DNA from 2 places in the Thalassospira sp. ABD4_177 genome. Region 2 is predicted to be linked to the other one. Evidence: predicted binding sites of a transcription regulator. Region 2 holds the regulator's gene; the other holds the start of a gene.
What was found. The regulator HrcA, encoded in region 2, represses chaperone genes, less so after heat shock. The targets are predictions, from matches to a motif close to GTTAGCACTCNCCNNNGGNGAGTGCTAAC.
Positions count from the first base shown of each region.

Region 1: the regulator HrcA is predicted to act here: its motif matches at 2,731-2,759, upstream of groES (co-chaperone GroES).

Region 1 covers NZ_JBSWWO010000001.1:1,925,644-1,930,066, reverse strand. The annotation lists gene ACXAF0_RS08805 (GGDEF domain-containing protein) at 1-558, shown strand, start outside; gene groL (chaperonin GroEL) at 660-2,318, opposite strand; gene groES (co-chaperone GroES) at 2,379-2,666, opposite strand; gene ACXAF0_RS08790 (hypothetical protein) at 3,053-3,826, shown strand; gene ACXAF0_RS08785 (nucleotidyltransferase family protein) at 3,836-4,420, opposite strand; gene ACXAF0_RS08780 (XdhC family protein) at 4,417-4,423, opposite strand, start outside.
Region 2 covers NZ_JBSWWO010000001.1:299,219-303,641, reverse strand. The annotation lists gene cobB (Sir2 family NAD+-dependent deacetylase) at 1-436, opposite strand, end outside; gene grpE (nucleotide exchange factor GrpE) at 565-1,206, opposite strand; gene hrcA (heat-inducible transcriptional repressor HrcA) at 1,258-2,316, opposite strand; gene rph (ribonuclease PH) at 2,567-3,283, shown strand; gene rdgB (RdgB/HAM1 family non-canonical purine NTP pyrophosphatase) at 3,469-4,068, shown strand; gene hemW (radical SAM family heme chaperone HemW) at 4,175-4,423, shown strand, end outside.

The sequences.
Region 1 (4,423 bases), 1.6 Mb from region 2:
CGGGTCATCGGCCTGCTCAAGAACATTCATCATCAGAAGCTGCATAACCTGAACCTTGAATTCGAGGCATTCCACGATCCGTTGACCGGTCTGTTAAACCGTGCAGCCTTCGAAGACCGTATCGCACGCATTCATGCCAAAAGCAGCCGCACCGGCACGCCATATGCGCTGGTGATGATCGATATCGATCACTTCAAGCATGTGAACGATACCTATGGCCATAATACCGGTGACATTGTGCTTCAGCATGTCACCAGCACAGCATCCAACACATTGCGGTTTGAAGAGGAAAAACTGTTCTTCCGCCTTGGCGGTGAGGAATTTGTTGTCCTGCTGCCCGATACGGACGGGGAAGCTGCCCGTTTTGTCGCCGAACGCATCCGTGAACGGATCGAAATATCCCCCACCACGGTCGACGATACGGATATCTTGGTAACCGTTAGTGCGGGTATCGCCTGCTATCAGCGCGGCGAGAGCCCCGAGGACGTGCTTGTGCGTGCCGACCATGCGCTCTATCAGGCCAAGGAAAACGGTCGCAATCAAAGCTGCCTTGAATAGGCGCTTACCCTTCGCACTTTCGGCAAGCCGAACACCCAAAAACAAAAAGGGCTCCGCAATTGCGGAGCCCGTCTCGTAGTGCTTGGTCGGTTGGGTGAGGCTTAGAAGCCCATGCCACCCATGCCACCCATACCACCCATGCCGCCCATGTCAGGCGCGCCGCCAGCAGCCGGGCTATCGTCCGGCTTCTCAGCGATCATGCATTCGGTGGTGATCAGCAGACCTGCGACCGATGCTGCGTCCTGCAGGGCAGTACGAACAACTTTGGCCGGGTCGATGATGCCAGCTTTGACGAGGTTGGTGTACTCGCCCTTCTGAGCGTCGTAACCGAACTCTACGTCGTCCTGCTCAAGCAGTTTGCCAGCAACAACCGCGCCGTCTACGCCAGCATTGGTTGCGATCTGGCGAACCGGTGCCTGCAGGGCACGGCGAACGATGTCAACACCGATGGTCTGGTCGTGGTTTTCACCTTCGAGACCTTCAAGTGCCTTGACGGAGTACAGCAGAGCCGTACCACCACCAGCTACAATGCCTTCTTCAACAGCAGCGCGGGTCGCGTGCAGGGCATCGTCAACGCGGTCTTTACGTTCTTTCACTTCGATTTCCGAAGCGCCACCGATTTTGATCACTGCAACGCCGCCTGCGAGTTTCGCGAGACGTTCCTGCAGTTTTTCACGATCGTAGTCAGAGGAGGTTTCTTCGATCTGGGCACGGATCTGGCCAACGCGTGCTTCGATCTGTGCTTTCTCACCAGCACCATCAACGATGGTGGTTTCTTCTTTGGTGATGGTAACCGATTTCGCGGTACCGAGCATGTCGACGGTAACGTTTTCCAGCTTGATGCCGAGATCTTCGGAGACAACCTGACCACCGGTAAGGATCGCGATGTCTTCGAGCATGGCTTTACGACGGTCGCCGAAGCCTGGTGCTTTAACAGCAGCGATTTTCAGGCCACCGCGCAGCTTGTTGACAACGAGCGTTGCCAGTGCTTCGCCTTCGATGTCTTCAGCAATGATCAGAAGCGGCTTGCCGGACTGAACGACCGACTCAAGCAGCGGAAGGATCGGCTGAAGCGAGGAGATTTTCTTGTCGAACAGAAGGATGTACGGAGCATCCATTTCTGCGACCATTTTCTCCGGGTTGGTTACGAAGTACGGGGACAGGTAACCACGGTCGAACTGCATGCCTTCGACAACGTCGAGTTCGGTGTGCAGGCCTTTGGCTTCCTCAACGGTGATAACACCTTCGTTGCCAACTTTTTCCATGGCTTCAGCGATCATGTCGCCGACTTCACGGTCACCGTTAGCGGAGATGTTACCAACCTGTGCGATCTCGTCACGACCGGCAACTTTACGTGCACGGCTCGAAATCGATTCGATGACTTTGGAAGTTGCGAGGTCGATACCGCGCTTCAGGTCCATAGGGTTCATGCCGGCAGCAACGGACTTGTTGCCTTCACGAACGATTGCCTGTGCCAGAACGGTTGCGGTCGTGGTGCCGTCACCTGCCAGATCGGCGGTTTTCGACGCGACTTCGCGAACCATCTGCGCGCCCATGTTTTCGAACTTGTCGGTCAGTTCGATTTCTTTGGCGACCGAAACACCGTCCTTGGTCACACGCGGTGCGCCGAAGGATTTTTCGATAACAACGTTACGGCCTTTCGGGCCAAGCGTTACCTTGACAGCATCTGCCAGGATATCGACGCCACGCAGCATTTTAGCGCGTGCATCGGTGGAAAATTTTACGTCTTTAGCAGCCATAATATTCTTTCCTCTCTATGAGACGGATGAACGTGGACTTAAGTCACCCAAAGGGCTGGCTTATTCCATGATGCCCATGATGTCGGATTCTTTCATGATCAACAGCTCTTCGCCATCAACCTTGACTTCGGTGCCCGACCATTTGCCAAACAGGACTTTGTCACCTGCTTTGACGTCGAGGGCTGCAACCGAGCCATCGTCTTTGCGAACGCCAGAACCAACAGCGACGACTTCGCCTTCCTGCGGTTTTTCTTTGGCGGTATCCGGAATAATGATGCCACCGGCAGTCTTGGTGTCGGATTCGACACGACGTACCAGGACGCGATCATGCAGCGGACGGAACTTCATTTTAGACAACTCCGTGTTTAAGCTAAGGCTCGTTAATAACTAAGACTAACCGGGATGAGCCCGTATTAGCACTCACCCCCGGCGAGTGCTAACAGCATTTATTGGAGTGCCTGTCCAAAGTCAATAGGGAGATCAAAAAAGACGCGGAAATGTCACGATTTTTGCCCTTTGGCGCCTGTGCGGCGCAGCAAAAATTTACCGTGTTTTCAAGGCGGCGCGATCAGAACATTTTAAAGCCCCCAACGCAACCCCGGACCATCCCGCCCAAACGCCGACATCCTGGATTTCAATTCCCTAGGAAAGAATCGTGTTCACCGTTAAGGTGCAAACAGAAAGCGCAGCTCAACCCACACCAATGACCGCGCAAGTATCACCGGATTGCAACGATGTCGTGCCGTAAAACTCCGCCGATCCCGACTTTTGGGCATTTCATGAAAAGCCGCCATCAAGCAGTGCGGTATGTGTCGCGCTTTGCACTTGCCTTTGTCACCCTCGTGCCTGCGATCAGCTCAAGCGCCTTGGCCGATGAGGCGGACTACAAGTGCCCTGAAAAAATTGCCTATATCGAAAACGAACCGATGTCGCAAAAGGCGATTGTGATCCTGCAAAAAATATATGCCGATCTGGGCTGCCCGCTTCAGGCGGTCAAACTACCCGGGCGCCGTGGCCCGCTACATTTCAACGAAGGTCTGGTGGATGGGGAGTTGCTGCGTGCCATTCCGGCGGAAAAAAATTACTCACGCGCCTTTGTCCGTTCATCAGTGCCCCTGCGCGAGAAATCAAACCGGCTGTGGCGCAATCCGAATGACCATGATCCGCAAACGCCGATTGCCTTTACGCTGGGTGTGATCTGGCAAGAAAAGTTCGCCAAAACTAAAACCGCCAAGACCGGTATCCCGAACAAGCCGATGATGTTTAACACCGAACTGCATGACGCCTATGCAAATGGCCGCGTAACGCGCTTCCTCGCGGCAGATACAAATATTGACGACATGATCGCAAAAGGCATTCTGGGCGACACCCCGGCACCGGTGATCGAGGAAACGATTTCCGTCCTGCCGCTCTATCACTATCTCGGCGTGGAATACGCACCATTCATGAAGAAGTTCTCCGAACTTGTCGCCAAGACCGACCCGTTTCATACAGCACAGGATCAGTGATCAGCGCGATCAGGCGATTGCGACTGCTGCGGCAAGGTCGTCCTTGGTGTCGACATCAATCAGGGCGCCGGGCAAATCCACCGCTTGGACATTTTGGCCTTCGCGATTGATCATTTCCTTTGCCCCCTTGGGGCCATCAAGTTCTGAGAGTTCTTCCCAGCAGTTTCTGGGAAAAATGGCCGGCACGCCCAAGCCATGGGGGTACTGTGTTGCGACGATCGCCGTGCCGTCAAAGGCATCAATCAGTTTCTGATAATCTTCTGCATGCAGTCGGACCTGATCACAAACCGCAATCAGAACACCGTCGCAATAAGCCGCCTGCTCCATCACTGCCCGGATGCCAGCGGCAATCGAATTGCCCATGCCGCGCGCCCAGTCCGGATTGCGAACCACATGCCCACGGCCCGTGACCTCGCCGACGATATCTTCGTGATATGCGCCCAGAACAACAAAAGGCGCGCTTTCGCAGGTTCCTGCAATCAGATCAACCGTATGACGCAAAAGCGACTTTCCTGCGATCTCTGCCAGTTGCTTGCGCCCGCCGAACCGCTCGCTGGCCCCGGCAGCCAGAATAAGCCCTGCAAGTTTTGTCATTCT
Region 2 (4,423 bases):
CCTTGGCAAGGTCGCCCGGCCACTCAGTGAGCAGGTCACAATGATTGCAGCGGATCTTCAAAAGTTCGCCATGCATGTGGATCAGGTTTTTTGATCCCGCGCGACCATGCAGATCATCGATGTTTTGTGTGACCAGCAACACGTCACCGGGCCATTTGGCCTCAAGCCTTGCCAGGGCCAGATGGGCGGCATTGGGTTGCACATCCGGGTCATGCAGGCCAGCCCGGCGGTCATTATAGAAATGATGTACCAGATCGGGATTGGCGACAAAGGCCTCGGGCGTTGCGACCTCGGAAATATCGTATTTTGCCCAGATGCCGTCCGCGTCCCGAAAGGTATGCAACCCGCTTTCCTTGGAAATACCCGCCCCGGTCAGAATGACAATCGGGGCGGCTTCATCGCGCAGGATGTCGATCAGGTTGGGGCTAAGCGGCATGGGAGGCAGTCCTGTGCTTGTGGTCTGTGTGGCTAGCCTAATCCAAATAAAACAGCCTCGCCAAGTATGTCTGGCGAGGCTGTTTTTAAACCCGATCCGCTAAAACCGGTTTATCTTCTTTGAGGACCTCAGGCAGAGGTATCAACATTGCCGCCCGGGGTATCGTCCTGGCTTGGTTTTTCACCGGCCGGGTTTTTGGTGACACCGACCATGGCCGGGCGCAGCAAACGTCCCTTAAGGACATAGCCCGCTTGCATGACCTGTGCGACGTGACCATCCGGATATTCCGGATGCGGCAGTTCAAACACAGCCTGATGCTTGTTCGGGTCAAGCTTTTCGCCCAGCGGCTCAACTTTTTCGATGCCGTTCTTTTCAAGCGCCTTTTGCAGGGCCTGTTCGGTCATCTCGACACCGTCGACCAGCGTTTTCATCGCCGGGTCGGCATCCGATGTGTCACCGGCGGCATCAAGGGCGCGACGCAGGTTGTCGCTGACATCGAGAAGGTCGCGGGCAAATTTGGTGATGGCGTAGTTTCCAGCATCCTCGACGTCCTTTTTCGCGCGGCGGCGGGTGTTTTCCACCTCGGCGGCCTGGCGCAGCAGACGGTCTTTCAGTTCCGCGACTTCGGCTTCAAGGGCCTCTACCGGGTCCTGGGATGCGGCATCTTCAACGGCTTCTTCGGTCGCCTCTGCTGCGACCTCTTCCGATGCGGTGTCCTCTGCATTGACGTCCTGCAGATCTTCCGGAGTGTTCTTTGCGGTTTCCGACATGGCTAACCTTGCTACTTTCACGTTATGCGGCCTGACACGCAGCGCCGCGATTTATCCAATCAGTCGACCGACCAGCTTGGCGGTGTAATCGACCAGCGGAATGATCCGGGCATAATTGATCCGGGTCGGTCCGACAACCCCGATTGCACCCACAATGCTGCCTTCAGCATTCTGATAGGGCGAAATCACCATCGAAAGACCCGATCCGCCGAACAGTTTATTCTCCGACCCGATGAAAATCTGAACGCCCTGGGCGTCCGTTGTCACATCGAGCAATTCAATCATCTGATCGCGGGCTTCCAGCACGTTAAACAGGCGGCGCACGGTCTCAAGCTGTTCTATCGTATCGATATTTTCGAGCAGCTGGGATTGGCCCTTCACAATCAGGGACGAACCCTTGACCCCGCCGGCCCATGTTGCCAGGCCCGCATCAATCAGATTGGCAGAAAGATCATCAAGCTCCTGTTTGAGGCGATCACGCTCCTGGGTCATCAGAAGGCGCGCATCATCAAGCGTCTTTCCAGCCAACCGGGTATTTAGATAATTTGCCGCCTCTGTCAATGCCGAGGCGGGTAAATCCGCCGGAACATCAAGGATTCGGTTTTCCACATTGCCGTTCTGCGAGACGAGTACCGCAAGCACCTTGCCCGGCGACAGGGCAACGAATTCGATCTGTTTGAGGCGAATACCATCGGTCTTTGGCGCCACCACCAGTCCGGCGCAGCGCGACAGGCCGGACAACATTGTGGTTGCCTCGCCCAGCATCTGATCGAGCGAGTAGCCTGCCTGTTCGCAGTTCTTGGTCAGCTGGTCGCGTTCAGCATTGGGAAGGTCGCCGACCTCCATCAGGGCATTCACAAAAAGCCGCAGGCCCTTTTCACTGGGCAGGCGCCCGGCCGAAATGTGCGGTGCGACCAGAAGACCCATTTCTTCAAGATCGGACATCACATTGCGGATCGTCGCCGCCGACAGGTCCTCCGACATGCGCCGCGCGATCGAGCGCGAGCCGATCGGCTCGCCGGTTTCGACATAGGCATCGACAATCTGGCGGAACACTTCACGTGACCGCGCATTCATGTCGCCCAGCAATGTATCGTCAAAATGCGCCATTGGGTTCGGGTCGGGACCTGTTGTCGTGAAACTGATCAGAATTTAGTCAGGCAATTGCATTGCGTCAATTGCAGGGCCAATTGCTTCAAGTTGTTGGTTTGTCTGCATTGCCCACGAAGCGATAAAAACATGCGGGGAAACTGCTGGACGTTTGGTGGGTCACATCTTACTTTGGGCCAAATTTTACCGGACAATTTTGCGCTGTTCCGATCTAGCGAACACCGCCAAGACAACCAAGAGGTTCCTTCTCATGCGCCCTTCCGGCCGTACCCCCGATCAGCTTCGTGATGTGACGATTGAAACCGGCATTTCCAAATATGCCGAAGGCTCCTGCCTGATCAAATTCGGCGACACGCACGTGATCTGTACCGCGACGGTCGAAGACAAGGTGCCGGGCTGGATGCGCAATTCCGGCAAGGGCTGGATCACGGCTGAATACGGCATGCTGCCGCGCGCAACGGACTCGCGCATGAACCGTGAAGCCGCCCGCGGCGGTCAGTCGGGTCGCACCCAGGAAATTCAGCGCCTGATCGGGCGTTCTATCCGTGCGGTTGCCGATATGAAGGCGATGGGCGAAATGCAGATGCGCCTTGATTGTGATGTCATTCAGGCCGATGGCGGCACGCGGACGGCATCGATCACGGGCGCTTATGTTGCCGCCCATCTGGCGTTTCAGGGCGTGCGTCGCCTTGGCCTGATCAAGGAAATCCCGCTGACCCAGCCGGTCGCAGCCATTTCTTGCGGCATTTATAACGGCGAAGCGGTGCTTGATCTTGATTACGCCGAAGACAGCAATGCCGGGGCTGACGCCAACTTCGTGCTGGCGGGCAATGGCGGCATTGTTGAAGTCCAGGCAACCGCCGAAGATGTGCCGTTTGATCGCGCGTCCTATGATCAGATGTTCGCGCTGGCCGAAAAAGGCTGCAAAGAGCTGTTTGAAAAACAGCGTCAGGCACTCGGTCTCTAAGGTCGCTGATCTTCGTCCCATGCTGGCCTGCAAATGGCGGGGCACTGCGCTTCCGATGCTCACGTAGCTTCAACTACGCTGCGCTTCGGTTCTCGCGACCAGCCATTTTCGACTCAGCATGAAACGAACCTCAACAACCTTGCTTTGATCTCACCCCTTCTAGAAACCGCATTTCAGGCAAGACCATGGCCCGTCGTTTTACGGAAAAAAAACTCGTCATCGCCAGCCATAACAAAGGCAAGATCAAGGAAATCGCCGAACTGCTCGCCCCGTTCGGGATCGAGGTGTTTTCGGCCGGTGAACTTGATCTTCCGGAACCCGAAGAAACCGAAAAGACCTTTATTGGTAATGCGCAGCTGAAATCAACGGCAGCTGCCAATGGCGCCAATCTGCCAGCCCTTGCCGATGACAGTGGCTTGGCGGTTTCTGCCCTTGATGGCGCACCGGGGATTTATTCCGCGCGCTGGGCCGGACCGGACAAGGATTTCGACATGGCGATGGAAAAGGTCCAGAACGGCATTGGCAGCCATCCGGACCGCCGCGCATCGTTTATCTGCGCCCTGTCGCTGGCGTGGCCGGACGGGCATGTCGAGAATTTCGAAGGTCGCGTTGATGGCGAAATCGTCTGGCCCAAGCGCGGCCCGCATGGATTTGGCTATGACCCGATTTTCAAGCCGAAGGGCTATGACGAGACCTTTGGCGAAATGGACCCGGCGAAAAAACATGAAATGAGCCACCGGGCCGATGCCTTTGCCCAGCTGGTCAAGGCCTGCTTCGAAGACTGATCCGGGGTATTTCCCGCATCCAACCCATGCGCGCATCGCTGATGTCATGATCGGCGGTGCGTGTTACGTTACAGGCCGATATTCCCGCATTTGAAAAGAGTCCCGCGTGTCCGCAGCCTCAAGTGAAACTGTGCCGTTTGGCATTTATATCCACTGGCCGTTCTGTCTGTCGAAATGCCCCTATTGCGATTTCAACAGCCATGTGGCGAACAGTGTTGATCACGCGCGCTGGCGCAAGGCGCTTAGGGCCGAGCTCGCCCATGGCGCGGCCCGCCATCCGGGGCGGACGGTGGGGTCGGTGTTCTTTGGCGGGGGCACGCCATCCTTGATGGACCCGGAAACGGCGGGGGCCCTG